Regions from separate parts of the Shewanella sp. cp20 genome, predicted to be linked through region 4. Evidence: predicted binding sites of a transcription regulator. Region 4 holds the regulator's gene; each other region holds the start of a gene.

Region 1 (4,340 bases), on a different contig from region 4:
CAGATGGTGCCCCCTTCGCTGGGCACACGTTGCAGATAGAGGGCTATCTGATCGCTTTGCAACGCTACCCGGCCAAAGAGATCCCGGTAGGCAGGCAGCTGATCGTTATCCTGACCCAGTGGCGTATCGTTAAGCTGACCTAAATCGAGCCAGAGATTACGCTCTATGATCAGCTGCAGCTGCTTGGCATATTCGGCGCCGCGTTTGGCCGACATCCCCTCGGGCAGATAACGCAGATCCAGATACTCTGCCGCCTTTTCATAATCTTGCTCATAAACCGCCGCCATATAGCCTTCGACCGTGCCCCTTGGCGTGTCACGTTGCAGGCTATCCTTATATTCATAATGCTCAACCGAGCGAACAAATTGACTCTGACCTGTGTCGGCCGCGGCATCGGTTAACGCCCCCACCAGACTATTTGGCGCCGCGCACCAGGCGCTACCGACAAACAAGCTCATCACCCAGATTAACGACCAAACAACAAAGCGCATCCCAGCCCCCTAAATTGTTAACAAGCGCCTAGAAATATTAGCATTATTCCTAGGGCCTGTTTATCTTTTCTGTTTGTTTTTGAAGTAGTTTACAGGTGGTTTCATTTAATCCTGTATCGTCGAGCTAGGCTGAGCTGACTGGCGATAATCCAGTCGAAATAACCTAGGTAGTTTGCAACAAACAAAAGCAGCGCAAACAAGTCTAAATGCCCAAAGGGCGGAATTGATTAAATATTGACAAGTACGCGGCCAGGATTATAATGCTCGACTTCTGCAGTACCCTGATTTTAGTTTTCTGCCTTTAGTTTTGCATCGCTCGACCCCAAGTCACCGCATCCAACAACTCGCAGCTATTTCGTCACACTATTGTCATTTATTGATGATTTACTGTGTCCAATCCGGTGATAAGCCCCCCTTTCGGGCGCAAACAACGGCTTTAGCGAGGCAGATCACTTGATTATTTACATAAGGCTGGGTAGTCTCAGAAAGGTTTTAATTCATCTTTCGCAACAGCTAAGGATCTATTATTTGTAAATTTTTACTGCCAAGAGGCAGTCACAGCAATAAGGAGTATGGCCTATGTCGTACAAAATTAACGGTCATGAGATCACGGTAAATTTTCCGGTGGACTCAATTTCAGTCAACAAATCCTCTATCGCTTTCACCGATAGTCTAGGAAAAAATAAACAAACTTTTGCTAAGCGCACCGACGCCCTGCAATTTATGAAATGGTTGCTCTCAAGCAACAAGTAAACCCCACGCTATTCGATACACCTCCTCTCACACGTATCGAAGGTTGCTAAGGCAACAAGTAGGATTGACCTCATTCGTCAACGACTCAGCAGGTAACATTTGGCTCAGGTTGTACCCCTTTCACAGGTACCGACCTGGCCAAATGACATTAATCATTCCCCTCACTCACCAAATATCGCACCATATTTACGCTGGTACCTTGGCAACATAGAATGATTACCCAACAGCCCACCTTGATGCAGATAGAGCACCGGCTTGCTGAATCCCTGTTGCCAGCATCTTTTCAGACATAACCAGCCCAGGGGATCATAAAGTAGCTCAAACTCTATCCCCGTCGATTTGAGTTCATGCCACATCTGATAATACTCAAGATACAGCTTGCCGAAGTGGTAACGCTTGGCGGCTGGAACAATCTGAGGATGCAGTGCTTCATCTTCTTCAAGCTCCAAAAATTGCTTACGAAGATAATCATCCCCGCCCACCACGGCGCAGGTCATGACGCTAATGCTGGGATCTAGGGTTAGAAACTGCTTTTGCAGATAGAGCGCCGTGGTGCCGGTGCCCGAAGGCAGAAACACCACCAGCTCGGTAAGTCCCTCGGCATACTTCCAGCTCGCTATCTCTTTAGCGAGCTGCGCAACGCCAGGCTCGGCAAAGGCGCAGCGGCCGCCTTCCGGCACAAACAGCTGCTCATCACTGCCCGTTAACACCCTTTGGCGAATGTAGCTATCACAGTCCAGGCCGTCTCTGTCTGCTCGTCGAGAGAGGTCTATGATATTGGCCCCAAGCGCCTGTGCGGCGCGATAGTTGCCGCAGGGGTTGGCTGTCAGATAATGGGGAAGATGATCCACATAGAAGTCCAACCGCCACCCCTTGAGTTTTGCCAGCGCCGACAAGGAATAGAGAGAGTTGGCCTGGGGAGAACCATAACCAATCAGCTGCTTAACCAAGGGGAAGTCGTTATCGAGGAAGTAGGCGAACTTGCGCGCCTTATTGCCGGAAAATTCTGGATGGAGCAGATCGTCACGCTTCACGTAGACCTTGTGCTGCCCTAGGTAAACCGTATCTACCTGAGTGTGGCTAAGCTTCATGATGAGGAGTCAGAGTTAAACTAAGGGCCAGAGTTTACACCTTTTAACGTCAAATGCGTAATTTGACCGACTTTTGGCATAATATGTCATTCACTTAAAATATCTCAGGGTTAAATACCTATAAAAACATACACTTAATATATGGCACGGATTTCGCTTAGAACTAGATAAATCTAAATAAAGGCGAACGCCTTTGCGGCTCTATAAGCTCAGAAACAAGGAGTATTCGATGGCACTACTGCGCTTAATCTTTAATATTGCATGGTTTATTTTAGGCGGCTTCGTGATGGGACTGGCCTGGTGGCTGGCGGGATTACTCTGCTTTATCAGCATCATAGGCATCCCCTTCGGCCGCGCCTGTTTCGTCATTGGTGAGATGGCCTTCTGGCCCTTCGGTCAACAAAACGTCAGCCGCCGTGCGCTGCAAGGGGTAGATGACATTGGCACGGGTCCCCTGGGCATGGTCGGTAATATCGTCTGGTTCCTGCTGTTTGGGATCTGGCTCGCCATCGGCCATATCACTCACGCGCTGGCCTGTTTCGTCACCATCATAGGGATCCCATTTGGTATCCAGCATCTCAAATTGGCCCTGCTGAGTCTGACGCCTATAGGACAGACGATAACCGCTAAGGCATAGTTATCATCAATAGCCTAAGGCGCCGAGACCTGCCTGGGGTTGAGGCGCCTGCTAGGCTCTGAACCAAAGGCTTTCAACTAAAGACTTTGAACTAAAGGCTTTCAACTACAGGATTCAACTACAGGCTTTGCAGGTAGACCTCTAAGATCTGCTCGACTTGGATTCGAGCAAGGCCGGCGTTATAGATCTCCCGCCACCTGCGCCCCTCGGGGGTATTTCTAAAGGCGATATAGAGGCGTTTCGATTCCAGCAGTTGCTTGTTAAATTGCAGCCTCGCCTTAAGCTCACTCAGATGAGGCTGCTCTACCAGGTATAGATAGACATAGAGATCCATAACCGCCCCCTGAACTCGCCCCGTAGCCACCTTTCTGATGTTGTGTTCATCCGAACTCACCAATTCTACCGGCTGAGTCCCTAAGGCGATCATCTCATCCAGGGCTTGGGTATTCACATAGTCCCTGACCACCCCCAAGGTATAGGCATTGAGATCCTGCAGCCGCGACCAGGTGATGGGATGCCTACTCTGCTCTAAGATCCCTAGAGGGCTCTCGCCCATAGAATCGGAAAAGACAAACTTATCCGTGGGATGATGGTACTCGGGGAAATAGCCCTGATAGCCTGAGTCATCTCGGCTCACCACCCTTACGGTTCGACTCCATGGAAAGTAATCCACCTGAAGCTCATGGCCCATGGCATTAAGCGCCGCACGAGCCACCACGACACAGGCTCCACCGTCCTTAAGAGTCGGTCCCGAATAGGGTGGCCAGTTTAACGAAGAGAGCTTGAGGGTATCGGCCCGCAATGGAAAGAATGCCAAGGTCCAACTGATCAGCAGCAGGACAAACAGCCCATTTCGACCCCAACTTAGGTTAAGAAGTGTCTCTCTCACCATCCCTCTTCCCCCTTAAAAACCACCGCCTGATGGCATTCCTTGCCCAGTGAGAAATCCTTTTGTTACACATTTTCACTGGCATAGCTGCGCAACATCATGCAAAACAAGTATAGGAGAGAAGGTTGGATATTTGAGGTGTCTATGCTGAGAAAAACCTTGATCACCGTCATTGGCGGTACACTTTGTCTGATTGGATTACTGCTTTTGGTGCTACCCGGCCCGGCCTGGCTACTGCTACCAATCGGCCTGGCGGTGTTGAGCTTAGAATATCCCTGGGCGAGATCCTGGCTAAAGAAGAGCCAAAAACAGATGAGGCACAGCGCAGCCTGGCTCGATGGCAAGGTGCGTGACTGGCGCTATAGCCGATAGACAGCTTATGGCTTGTCACCGCTAAGCTGTGGCATTGCCAAACCCAAGGTTTCTCTCCGGGTGACTGAGCACATTGAGCCGCTCAAGAATCGCGAGCAACACCCCTT
Region 2 (4,340 bases), on a different contig from region 4:
TAAATCACCTCACTAAAAATATATTATCTGTTCTGGACCTAAATGCCCTAACGCTCTGCTTTGTCTAGGTTTCAGACACGGCCAGAACATCACCGAGTTTGATACCGCCTATGCCTCTCAAGTTGAGAATCGCGCCGGTACTTGCCGTCCCCAGCGAAACGCTCGTCACGTGAGCGTAGGTCGATACGGCTAAATCTTCACTCTTACCATCGACTTTGCCCGATGCCTTGATAGAATAATTACCACTGGCAACGGGTTCTCCATCCTTATCCAGCCCATCCCAGGCCACATCTATGTTGCCGCCATCACTGCCGTCGACGGTGAAGGTCTTAACCAACTGCCCCTTCTCATCTTCGATGCGTACCGTGATCGACTCGATCGGCTCCGGCGTACTGATCACCCCTTTCAGCACAGGCTCTTCCGCCGAAATATGCCCGGTATCCGATGGGATCAACACCTTCTGTCCCACTAGTCCCGAGGCCTGCAACGCCTGACTCGAGGTCATCACAGTATTAAGATTGACGATCTCCTCGTTGAGCTTAGTGATGCCGTCCACGGTAGAGAAGGATGCCATCTGAGCGATCATCTGGTCGTTATCCACCGGCTTAAACGGATCTTGCATCGACAACTGCTGACTGAGTAAGGAGAAGAAATCCTCCTGGGTCAGCTCCTGGCTCTTGGCCTCAGGAATCGACGACTCCTCTTGCAGGCGCATGCTGTCGAGAAAAGGATTTCCCGTGGTCTGGGTGGTTGCCTGACTACTGGAAGCCTGAGGCGCCACCGTCTTGGCGCTCTGGGTCGAACTGTTTGGCGCAACCTGAGTATTTAATGGATTAACTAGGCTCACGACTTACCCCCTAGGAATTGCCAATGCGTAAGGTTTGCTGAAGCATAGACTTTGCTGCATCGGCAACCTGCACGTTCATCTGATAGGAGCGAGACGCCGAGATCATGTTGGCCATCTCCTCCATCACATTGACATTTGGCTTATAAATAAACCCATCGGCGTCCGCTAATGGATGATCCGGCGAATACTCTTTCTGCAACGGCTTGTCACTCTCGACGATACCGGCCACCTTTACCGCCTGACTGGTCTGCTGCTGATGGCTGGCCTTAGCCAGCTCCGCCTCAAACACAGGATGGCGGGCGCGATAGGTCTTATCCACACTGCTGGAGACCGAATCGGCATTGGCGATGTTACTGGCAGTGGTATTCAGCCTCACAGACTGAGCAGACATGCCGGAGCCTGCCACATTGAAGATATTAAAAAGGCTCATGATTACGTTCCTTTAAGGGCTTTTTTCAGGCCGGAAAACTTACCGTCAAGAAAACCTAACGACATCTGATATTCGAGCGCATTCTGCATAAACTCAGACTGTTCCTGCTGAATATCCACCGTATTGCCATCACCGGTATCGGGCTGATTTGGTACCCGATAACTAATGTGTTGCTGAGAAAGCGCCGCCAAGTCGAAGTGTTTCTCGTTGCTACGGCTCATCGCCAGCCCGCCTTGGGCCGTGCGCGCCGCCTGTAGCGCCTTATCAAAATCAAGGTCTTTCGCCTTGTAATGGGGGGTATCGGCATTGGCGATATTTGACGAGATCACCTCGGCCCGCGCCGATCGTATCCCCAAGGTATACTGATGTATCCCCAATGCCTTATCGAAACTAATCGCCATAAAATTGCCTCCACACACGAATGTCATAAACAAAGCAATACTTGTGCCAATAAAATCGACTCTAGGTAACTTGCACAGATAGATGCGCGATAGAAAGGCAAGGCATAAAAAATGCCAGCGATTGCTGGCATTTGAAACTTGATAGCGAACTCAGAGAGTTAGCACTTTAACTGGCTAAACTTGCACCCTAGCAAGTGCATCAGGTCCGCTTCTGGTAATAGATACCCGGATTACACCTGACCATGTCAAACTCGTCGGTCAAACCGGCAATCGACTCGGATGCCCCCAGAAACAGTATGCCCTTGGGATTAAGGGCGGCAGCAAATTGCCGCAGTATCTTGGCCTTTGCCTCTGGGGCAAAATAGATAAGCACGTTACGACAGAAAATGATGTCGAACTTACCCAGCAAGGTATAGCTCTCGAGCAGGTTGTGCGCCCTGAAATTCACCAGACGCTTGACGTTGGGCTTCACCACCATGGAGCCAGTGCCCGTGGGTTCAAAAAACTGACGTTTGCGCTCATCGGACAAGCCACGGCCCAGGGCAAGGTTGTCATATTCGGCAACCTTACAGCGCTCTAGCATTGAGGGTGACAGATCCGTTGCCAGAATAGTCGCGCTGCCGGGCAAGGCACCAGGCTTACGCTGCTGGTATTCCAAGATAGTCATGGCCAACGAATAGGGTTCCTGCCCCGAGGAACAGGCGGCCGACCAGATCTTCAGCGGACGCCCCAAGCGGGCATATTCGGGCAAGAGGTTATTGGCTAACAGCTCGAAGGGATAGCGATCGCGAAACCACAGGGTCTCGTTGGTGGTCATGGCGTCGATCACCTCGGCACGAAGTTGCCGCTCGGTGGGCTTCATCGAATGTTTAACCACTTCAGATAATGAGGGAAGATTATATTTCCCCATCAGAGGCGCGAGTCGACTACGAACCAAATATTGCTTATTGTCGCCCAACACAATACCGCTGTGTTGTTCCAGAAATAATTTAAATTGGTTGTACTCGGCTTCGGCAAGTGATTTATTCGGCACCTTGATATCCCAATATCAAAAAAGAAAACAGGCTACAACATACACTATAGCAAGCGTTGCAGAGGTCAGCGTTATACATTAGCTAACTCACTGATACAAGCCTAAACTTACCAAATTTAGGCTCAGGCCCAACTTAGTACAAATTACAAACTAAGATGTTTATTCACCGCTGCCGCTAATTCATCAGGATTAAATTTCGCGATAAAGTCATTGGCACCCACCTTCTCGACCATGGCCTGGTTAAATACGCCGCTAAGCGAAGTATGTAACACCACCTTAATGTCTTTCAATTTCGGGTTGTCGCGGATCTCAGCCGTCAGGGTATAGCCATCCATCTCTGGCATCTCGATATCAGAAATGATCAGAGGGATCTCATGGGCCACGTTATCCATCTCGGCAGCGACTGTCACCAGTTTCTCTAACGCCTCACGACCATCTTTAGCGGTATCTATCTGCAGACTCAATGATTCGAGGGCACGAATAATCTGCTTGCGCGCCACGGCCGAGTCGTCGATCACCATGATGTGATAATGACGCTCCCTGTCTATGGTCAGCTGCTCGTCGACCTCTTGACTGATCTGGGTCTTGACCGGCGAGATCTCATCGAGGATCTTCTCGACATCGAGAATCTCCACCAACTCGCCTTCAATCTCGGTCACGGCGGTCAGGTAAGAGTATCGGCCCGCCCCTTGTGGCGGCGGCATGATGGCTTCCCAATTCATGTTGATGATGCGCTCGACCGACTTAACTAGGAAGCCCTGCACACTGCGGTTGTACTCTGAGATGATGATGAAACAACCTTCGGTATCTTCAATCGGTCTACCGCCGGTAGCCGCACTAAGGTCGATCACCGAAATCGTCTGGCCGCGAATATGGGCCACGCCTCTCACAAAAGGATTAAGCTTAGGCAGACCGGTCAGCGGCGGGCACTGCAGTACCTCTTTCACCTTAAATACGTTAATACCAAACCGTTGCCGCCCGTTTAATTTAAACAGCAATAGTTCTAAGCGGTTTTGTCCTACGAGTTGGGTGCGTTTGTTAACTGATTCAAGAATACTCGACATAATGCCTTTGCCCTGTTGTCGGGTGAATGCGAAGCCGTTCCCATGATAAATATGAGTATAGGCATACTAATTGCTTTATCTAGTTATATGACAACCAGACCTTTACTTTGTCAAATTTATGACACTCATTTCTCACAAAAAAATGGCAAAGCCTTGGCGCTTCAAACGAAGTATAGGTGTAATCTGGCTAATCAAGCTAGTCAATTCATTATGAAAGTAAATTTTGCATATTTTCTGTTTTTGTTACTCATCTCTCTGCCCTTAAAGGCGGCGGAGACGACCAGTGTCCCCTCTGTATCGACCATAGCGCGATTAGCTACAGAGGTAGTACAGGAAAAAATTATCTTACCCCAGGACGCCAAGGTCATTATTACCCCCCAAAGCCTGGATACCCGGCTAAAGCCCCCCGCCTGTTTGGGTGAGCCTAAGGCGGAAATCGCCAGCGACCGAGCCATCAGTAAAAACAACACAGTCAAGATCAGCTGCGATAGCCCAGATCTCGACTACCCCTGGCAGATCTATATTTCGGTTCGTGTCGAGGTGCTCTTCCCTGTGGTGGTCGCCA
Region 3 (4,340 bases), on a different contig from region 4:
TGGCTCAGCAGTTCCAGCAGGGCAGTCTGCAATTTACCAGCAATGCGCTGGATATGGCGATCAATGGCGGTGGTTTCTTTGTCACCTCATCAGAAGTGGGCTCGCAAGATCTCTCCTACACTCGTGCCGGTGCCTTTAAGGTGGACGCCGACAGCTACCTGGTTAACTCGGCCGGTGCCTATCTGCAGACCTTCCCGGTCGATAAGGATGGTAACTCAACTTCGGTGAGTCTCACCACCACTCAGCCGGTGAAGATCCCCGATACCGCGGGTAGCCCGCAGAAAACTGATAACATCGGCATTCAGATGAACCTCAATGCGGGTGAGTCTACTCTAGATCCGGCTAACTTTAATCCGAACGACCCAGACACCTACAACAATTCGACTTCGGTCACCATGTATGACTCGTTAGGTGAGCCCCATATCTTGACCACCTATTTCGTGCGCCCACCCCAGGCGGCCTATACCGGCACCAGTAACTGGGTGGCCTTCTACGCGGTAGACGGTAAGCAGGTCGATCTTGCAGGCGCCGCGGGCACCTATGGTCGTGATACCACGGGTGACGGTGTGGCCGACTCGTCCGGCACGGCGGTTAATTCCAGCGGCTGGAAGGGCTCAGTGCTGTCGTTCAACGACACTGGTGCCTATATAGGTAGTGATCCTGCGGTGATCACCACAGAGACGCTCGGGGTCAGTGGCGCCAACGTGTTAGGCCCTGGTACAGACGGCAGCCAAACGCTAACCCTCAACTTCAACAGCCCGACCCAGTACGCTTCACCGTTTGAGGTGACCGAGCTGAGTCAGGACGGTACTACCGTTGGTCGTCTGACTAACGTGGAAGTGGGCGCCGATGGTTTGATTAACGCCAGCTACAGCAATGGCTCAACTGTGCCGCTGGCCCGTGTCGCCCTGGCGCGCTTCTCAAACGAGCAGGGACTGACTCAGGTGGGTAACACTGCTTGGAAGGAGAGCCTGGATTCTGGTCCGGCACTGGCGGGTGAGGCCAACAGCGGTACCTTCGGTAGCATTCGTTCCTCGGCGCTTGAGCAGTCAAACGTGGATCTGACCACAGAGCTGGTGGACCTTATCTCGGCTCAGCGTAACTTCCAGGCTAACTCGCGTACGCTTGAGGTTAACAATACTCTGCAGCAGACGGTACTGCAGATCCGTTAATTTACCTTAGTGAAATGTGTTGCCCAGGCGGCAACACATTTCCGCTTCACTTGCCGCTTAGTCTTTCCTCCCTTCGCTTCATTTCTATCTGCTTGATTTAAGCAGCCTAACCAAATCCATTGCTTGGCATGATGTTTGCTTTGTTCTGTTATTAGACAGTTTTAGTTGAAACATTGACGGAGCAGCAAGTGGATAAATTACTCTATGTCGCCATGAGTGGCGCCAAGCAGAATATGCATTCGCTGGCAGTGCGTGCCAACAACCTTGCCAACGCCAATACCGACGGCTTCAAGTCGGATCTTGAGCAGGCCAGATCCATGCAGGCCTTTGGTGAAGGCTTGCCGACAAGGGTGTTTTCCATGACAGAGAACCCGTCGGCCAACTTTGCCGCCGGCCCCATCAAGACCACGGGCCGGGATCTCGATATCGCGGTGAAGGGCGATGGTTGGATAGCCGTGCAGGCCGTCGATGGTAGCGAAGCCTACACCCGCTCTGGCAGCCTGAGTTTCGATACCTCGGGTCTGCTGCGAAACGATAGAGGCAATCCCATTATGGGAGATGCCGGCCCCATCGTACTACCGCTTCCTATCGAGAAGGTCGAGATTGCCCAAGATGGCACCATCTCGGTCAGACCGCTTGGCTCCACCGCCGAGGTGATCGAGGAAGTTGGCCGCATCAAGTTGGTCAACCCTGGCAATCAAAACCTGATGCGTGGCGAGGACGGTCTGTTCCGTCAAATGTCTGGCGTGAATGCCGCGGCCGATCCCAATGTTGCCGTGGAGAGTGGGGCTATTGAGGGCAGCAATGTCAATGCCGTCGACGAGATGGTCTCTTTAATCGATCTGCAGCGTCAGTTTGAGATGCAGGTCAAGATGATGAAAACCGCCGAAGAGATGGATCAAGCCTCTTCGTCATTAATGCGCATTAGTTAGGAGATAGATTATGCATCCGGCGTTATGGATTAGTAAGACTGGCTTAGATGCCCAGCAAACAGATATCTCGGTGATCTCCAACAATGTGGCGAACGCGAGCACAGTTGGATACAAGAAGAGCCGAGCCGTCTTCGAAGACCTGCTCTATCAAACCGTCAACCAGGCGGGGGGGATCAGCGCCTCTAACACTAAGCTACCCAACGGCCTGAACATAGGTGCGGGTACCAAGGTGGTAGCGACTCAGAAGATGTTCACCCAGGGCAATATGCTGACCACTGATAACTCACTGGATCTAATGATCGAAGGTCCGGGTTTTTTCGAGGTGCAGCTGCCTGACGGCACCACTGCCTATACCCGTAACGGTCAATTTACCTTGGACGATACCGGGCAGATAGTGACCCCGGGCTCGGGTTATGTGTTGCAGCCAGCCATCACCATCCCAGATGATGCCACTAGCATTACCGTCTCTGCAGAAGGTGAGGTGTCGGTAAAGACCCCTGGCGCGGCGGAAAACCAGGTGGTTGGCCAGCTGAGCATGTCAGACTTTATCAATCCGAGCGGCCTGGACCCTATGGGGCAGAACCTCTATCTGGAAACCGGTGCCAGCGGCACGCCTATTCAGGGCACGGCTTCACTGGATGGCATGGGGGCTATTCGTCAGGGGGCGCTCGAAACCTCTAACGTTAACGTGACCGAAGAGCTGGTGAACCTGATCGAGAGTCAGCGTATCTACGAGATGAACTCTAAGGTGATCTCGGCCGTCGACCAGATGCTTTCTTACGTCAATCAGAATTTGTAGAGGTTTGATATGACTAAGTTTGAATTGACTAAGTTTGAATTGACTAAGTCACTTGTCTTGGTGGTTGCGCTGGCATTGGTGGGCTGTGCCTCAACCAACCAGAAGCCGATCGCCGATGATCCCTATTATGCTCCCGTGTATCCCGAGGCGCCGCCGACTAAGATCGCCGCCACGGGCTCCATGTATCAGGACAGCCAGGCCTCAAGCCTCTATTCGGACATCAAGGCGCTTAAGGTTGGCGACATCATTACCGTGATCCTGCAAGAGTCGACCAAGGCGAAGAAGAGCGCCAACAACGAGCTGAAGAAGGGCTCAGATCTGACGCTGGATCCCATCTATGCCGGTGGCGGCAACGTCACCATCAGCGGTTCGCCTATCGATCTGCGCTACAAAGACAGCATGAACACCAAGCGTGAGTCTGATGCCGACCAGAGTAACAGCCTGTCGGGCAGTATATCGGCCAACGTGATGCAGGTGCTCAACAACGGCAACCTGGTGATCCGCGGCGAGAAGTGGATCACCATCAATAATGGCGATGAGTTTGTCAGGCTCACCGGCATAGTACGCTCGCAAGATATCCGTCCCGACAACACCATCGACTCTCAGCGTGTGGCCAATGCCCGTATTCAGTACAGCGGTACAGGTACCTTTGCCGATGCGCAGAAGGTGGGTTGGTTGAGTCAGTTCTTTATGAGCGACTGGTGGCCCTTCTAAGGAGCGATGCCATGAAGATGAAAATAATATTGGCCTGTGCCCTGATGGTGTTTTCAAGCGTCAGCTCGGCACAGCGCATCAAAGATATCGCCAACGTGCAAGGGGTGCGTAGCAACCAGCTGATAGGCTATGGTCTGGTGGTTGGCCTGCCAGGCACAGGCGAGAAGACACGCTATACCGAGCAGACCTTTAAGACCATGCTGAAAAATTTCGGCATCAATCTGCCGGATAACTTCCGCCCTAAGATCAAGAACGTCGCCGTGGTGGCGGTAAGTGCCGACATGCCCGCCTTCATTAAGCCGGGGCAGACGCTGGACGTGACCGTATCAAGCCTAGGTGAGGCCAAGAGCCTGCGCGGCGGCACACTATTGCAGACCTTCCTCAAGGGGGTCGACGGCAATGTTTACGCGATTGCCCAGGGTAGCATGGTGGTCAGCGGTTTTAGCGCCGAGGGACTCGATGGCTCTAAGGTGATCCAAAATACGCCGACCGTGGGCCGTATTCCCAACGGTGCCATCGTCGAGCGTACCGTGGCGACGCCATTTTCCACCGGTGATCATCTGACCTTTAATCTGCGCCGCGCCGATTTTTCGACGGCCAAGCGTCTCGCCGATGCCATCAATGATCTCCTGGGCCCAGGGATGGCTCGTCCATTGGATGCCGCCTCGGTGCAGGTGAGCGCGCCGCGAGATGTGTCTCAGCGAGTCTCTTTCTTGGCGACGT
Region 4 (4,340 bases):
TCAGGTAGAAGGAACATATGAAACTAAATAGCCTTATTCTTGCGGGCCTGCTGTCCCTGGTCAGTATTGGCGCCCACGCCAAGGTAAACGACCTGCTGCAAGAGGTTAAGATCTCTGCCGCCAGCCAGGAGGCCGACATCAAGAACAACCAGATCATCTTCCACGGTCCGGTAGAAGTCACACAAGGCTCAATCAAGATTTTGGCCAGTGAGCTGCGCGCCTTCAGCAAAGAGAAGAATAGCGGCAAGATCCTCATCGCCACCGGCAACCCAGCCACCTACACTCAGGTGATGGAAGATGGCCGCCCAGCATCTGCAAGCGCCAAGGAGATACGCTACGAGCTGTCCAGCCGCACCCTGACACTGATCGGCGACGCCACCCTGGAACAGGAAGGCAGCCAGGTCACAGGCTCGCAGATCCGCTACAACATAGAGCAGCAACAGCTGATCGCCGAGAGCAGCGGCAAAGACAGAGTGATCACCATCATTCAGCCTGAGAACTATCAGGAGCAGATCCAGCCAGAACAGAAACCCGAACAGCCCAAACAGGAAAAACAATGACACACCTAACCTTGAAGGCGGAGAACCTCGCCAAGAGCTATAAGAGTCGTGCCGTTGTCCAAGACGTGAGCCTCACGGTCAAGACCGGGCAGATCGTCGGCCTGCTGGGGCCAAACGGCGCCGGCAAGACCACCACCTTCTACATGGTCGTCGGATTGGTGCAGAGCGACAAGGGCCGCATCTTTATTGACGATGACGACCTGACGCTGGATCCCATGCATCTGCGCGCCCGCAAGGGCATAGGTTATCTGCCTCAGGAAGCCAGCATCTTTCGTAAGCTCTCGGTACGCGACAACATCATGGCCGTGCTGCAGACCCGCAGCGACCTGAACAACGACGGCCGCGAAGAGGAACTGGAACACCTGCTGGAAGAGTTCCATATCACCCACATCCGTGACAGCCACGGCATGGCACTCTCTGGCGGTGAACGTCGCCGAGTAGAGATCGCCAGGGCGCTGGCCGCCAACCCTAAATTTATTCTTCTCGACGAGCCTTTCGCCGGGGTCGATCCCATCTCGGTCATCGACATCAAGAAGATCATCGAACAGCTCAAGAATCGTGGCCTGGGGGTGTTGATCACCGACCATAATGTGCGCGAAACACTAGATGTCTGTGAGAAAGCCTATATCGTCAGCCATGGTAATCTGATCGCCGAAGGCACACCCGCCGAAATCTTAGACAACCAGCAAGTACGAGCAGTGTACTTAGGTGAACAATTCAAGCTATAGTTAATCTTATAACGGGGCCACACAGAAAAACCTATCTTAGATTGTGGCCTTAGCGACTATTCGATATATTTGTCCGGCACATATAGCCAGAGCTTTCTCATTTTATAATTAGAAACAAGGGAATAGCAGTACGATGAAAGCGTCACTTCAGCTCAAAATGGGTCAGCATCTCACCATGACGCCCCAGCTACAACAGGCCATTCGTCTGTTGCAGTTGTCGTCATTAGAGTTGCAGCAGGAGATCCAGCAGGCATTAGAATCTAACCCGCTACTGGAGTTGGACGAAGAGCAGGAGAGCGCCAACGTCGAGCTGCAAGATGATGCCGTCAGCGACAACTTCGACACCAAGTACGACGACAAGATAGAGCTGGATTCGAGCCAGGATAATTCAGGTGTCGAGACCTCTGACGCCCTGACCCAGGACTCCATGCCAGACGAGCTACCGGTCGATACCACCTGGGACGAGGTCTATACCGCCTCGCCCAACTCCAGCTCGGGCGCCATGCGTGACGACGACATGCCTTTTCAGGGTGAAACCAGCGAAGGCCTGTATGAACACCTTGAATGGCAGAAGAACCTGACCCCCTTTTCCGATAACGATCTGGCCATCGCCACCGCCATCATAGATGCCATCGACGAGCGTGGTTACCTGACCCAGACCTGTGAAGATATTCTCGAGGCCATGGGCGATCCTGAGATCGAACTCGACGAGGTCGAGGCTGTTCTCAAGCGGGTACAACACTTCGATCCCATCGGCGTGGCGGCAAGGGATCTCAGCGAATGCCTGACGATTCAGCTCGCCCAATACAGCGACGACACGCCGCATATCGCCAATGCCCGCATGCTGATCAAGGAACATCTGGATCTCATCGCCGGCCGCGACTTCCGTCTGCTGATGCGCAAGACCAAACTCAAAGAAGATGACCTAAGAGATGCCATCGCCCTGATCCAGACACTCAACCCCCGTCCCGGCCTCGCCATCACCGCCAGCCGCGACGAGTATGTGATCCCGGATGTGACTGTCACCAAGAAGAAGGGACGCTGGGTGGTCGAGCTCAATCCCGACAGCATGCCCAAGATCAACGTCAATCAGCAGTATGCCGCCATGGCGCGCAGCACCAAGAGCCAGGCTGATGGCCAGTTTATTCGTGGCCACCTGCAGGAAGCCAAATGGTTCCTCAAGAGCCTGGAGAGCCGCAACGAGACCCTGCTCAAGGTGACCAACTGTATCGTCGACTTCCAACAAGGCTTCTTCGAATTTGGCGAAGAGGCGATGAAGCCCATGGTACTGAACGACATTGCCGAGGCGGTGGAGATGCACGAGTCCACCATCTCGCGTGTGACCACACAAAAATATATGCATACCCCGAGAGGGATCTTCGAACTCAAATACTTCTTCTCCAGTCACGTCGGTACCGACGATGGCGGAGAGTGCTCTTCAACAGCAATACGCGCCTTCATCAAGAAGCTGGTTGCTGCGGAAAACCAGAAAAAGCCATTGAGCGACAGCAAGATGGCTCAACTCTTGGCCGAACAGGGTATCAAGGTAGCTAGACGCACCATTGCCAAGTATCGCGAAGCGATGCTGATACCGCCGTCGAATCAGCGCAAGAGCTTATAAAACAAACCTGGAAACTGGAGGACTATCTTTATGCAAATAAACCTGACTGGGCACCATATCGAGATCACCCAATCTCTACGAAGCTACATCGAAGAGAAATTCACAAAGCTTGAACGTCATTTCGATCAGATCAATAATGTGCACGTTGTATTAAATGTCGAAAAGTTGCAACAGAAGGTTGAGGCAAAGTTACATCTCCGCGGCGGAGAAGTGTTCGCAACATCCGAACATGCGGACATGTATGCCGCGATAGACTCCCTGATTGACAAACTCGATCGTCAGGTCATTAAACACAAAGAGAAGCTTACTAAACATTAACGATGGAACTGAGTACCATCCTGCGGCCGGAGTGCACCACCTGCGCCACTCCGGGCAGTAAGAAAAAGGTACTGGAGCTTATCAGCGACTTAGCCGCTGTCCAGTACCCTACCCTCTCCTCTCAAGAAATTTTTGAAAGCCTTCTGGCTCGAGAGAAAATGGGCAGCACAGGTATAGGCAATGGTATCGCGATTCCTCACGGGCGGCTGACCAACATAGATCAACCCGTGGCCGTACTGGTTAAATGTGCTGAACCAATCGCATTCGATGCCATTGACAATCAGCCCGTCGATATCCTTTTTGCATTATTAGTGCCCGCAGATCAATGCGAGCAACATCTTAGCACCCTGGCCGCCATGGCCGAGAAGCTCAATGATAAGGCGATCATTAAGCAGCTAAGAAAGACCCAAGATGAATCCGAACTCTATCAGGTGATCACCCAATGAAATTGGTTTTGGTATCAGGACGCTCAGGATCGGGAAAATCCGTCGCGCTTAGGGTCTTAGAAGATCTAGGCTATTACTGTGTCGATAATCTGCCATTGCAGATGATGGAATCCCTGCTAGAGCAGCTCAAGGGACGCAACGATCTCGTGGCCATCAGTGTCGACGTGCGTAATATGCCGAGCGAAGAGATCCAGCTGGAAAAGCAGCTGGCCAAGCTTCCCAAAGATACCGAAATCTTAAGTTTCTTCCTCAACTCCAGCGACAGTGTGCTGCTCAAGCGCTATAGCGAGACCCGCAGACTACACCCGCTGTCACGCTCTAAGGTCTCCCTCAAGGAGGCGATACAGCTCGAAGGTAAGTTACTGGATCCCATCGCTAAACTGGTGGATCACTACATAGATACCTCCAACCTCAACATCTATGAGCTAAGCGACAAGGTTCGCGAGATCCTGCTAGGCACTGTGGATAAAGAGTTGGTGATCAACTTCGAATCTTTCGGCTTTAAATATGGCATGCCAAGCGAAGCCGACTTCATGTTCGACGTACGCTTCCTGCCAAACCCCCACTGGGAGCCAGAGCTGAGGCCCTTAACCGGCCTGGACGAGCCTGTGCAGCAGTTTCTCAGTCAGCAGCCACTGGTCAACAAGTTCATCTGGCAGATCGAAAA

What was found. The regulator sigma-54, encoded in region 4, starts transcription at its own class of promoters, with help from an activator protein. The targets are predictions, from matches to a motif close to GTTGGCACGNNNNTNGNNT.
Region 1: the regulator sigma-54 is predicted to act here: its motif matches at 2,476-2,494, upstream of DB48_RS15310 (YccF domain-containing protein).
Region 2: the regulator sigma-54 is predicted to act here: its motif matches at 1,711-1,729, upstream of flgB (flagellar basal body rod protein FlgB).
Region 3: the regulator sigma-54 is predicted to act here: its motif matches at 1,295-1,313, upstream of flgF (flagellar basal-body rod protein FlgF).

What each region holds. Positions count from the first base shown of each region.
Region 1 covers NZ_JPII01000046.1:172,204-176,543, reverse strand. Annotated here, with positions in the region: gene DB48_RS15320 (mechanosensitive ion channel family protein) at 1-491, opposite strand, end outside; gene DB48_RS15315 (1-aminocyclopropane-1-carboxylate deaminase) at 1,406-2,335, opposite strand; gene DB48_RS15310 (YccF domain-containing protein) at 2,565-2,972, shown strand; gene DB48_RS15305 (substrate-binding periplasmic protein) at 3,091-3,864, opposite strand; gene DB48_RS15300 (PGPGW domain-containing protein) at 4,006-4,233, shown strand; gene DB48_RS15295 (DUF6508 domain-containing protein) at 4,255-4,340, opposite strand, start outside.
Region 2 covers NZ_JPII01000030.1:52,880-57,219, reverse strand. Annotated here, with positions in the region: gene flgE (flagellar hook protein FlgE) at 1-1, opposite strand, end outside; gene flgD (flagellar hook assembly protein FlgD) at 65-847, opposite strand; gene flgC (flagellar basal body rod protein FlgC) at 858-1,277, opposite strand; gene flgB (flagellar basal body rod protein FlgB) at 1,280-1,678, opposite strand; gene DB48_RS12565 (CheR family methyltransferase) at 1,878-2,717, opposite strand; gene DB48_RS12560 (chemotaxis protein CheV) at 2,855-3,775, opposite strand; gene flgA (flagellar basal body P-ring formation chaperone FlgA) at 3,986-4,340, shown strand, end outside.
Region 3 covers NZ_JPII01000030.1:57,409-61,748, forward strand. Annotated here, with positions in the region: gene flgE (flagellar hook protein FlgE) at 1-1,172, shown strand, start outside; gene flgF (flagellar basal-body rod protein FlgF) at 1,361-2,104, shown strand; gene flgG (flagellar basal-body rod protein FlgG) at 2,115-2,903, shown strand; gene flgH (flagellar basal body L-ring protein FlgH) at 2,943-3,617, shown strand; gene DB48_RS12605 (flagellar basal body P-ring protein FlgI) at 3,629-4,340, shown strand, end outside.
Region 4 covers NZ_JPII01000026.1:4,093-8,432, reverse strand. Annotated here, with positions in the region: gene lptC (LPS export ABC transporter periplasmic protein LptC) at 1-31, shown strand, start outside; gene lptA (lipopolysaccharide transport periplasmic protein LptA) at 18-560, shown strand; gene lptB (LPS export ABC transporter ATP-binding protein) at 557-1,288, shown strand; gene DB48_RS08850 (RNA polymerase factor sigma-54) at 1,422-2,909, shown strand; gene hpf (ribosome hibernation promoting factor) at 2,940-3,227, shown strand; gene ptsN (PTS IIA-like nitrogen regulatory protein PtsN) at 3,230-3,673, shown strand; gene rapZ (RNase adapter RapZ) at 3,670-4,340, shown strand, end outside.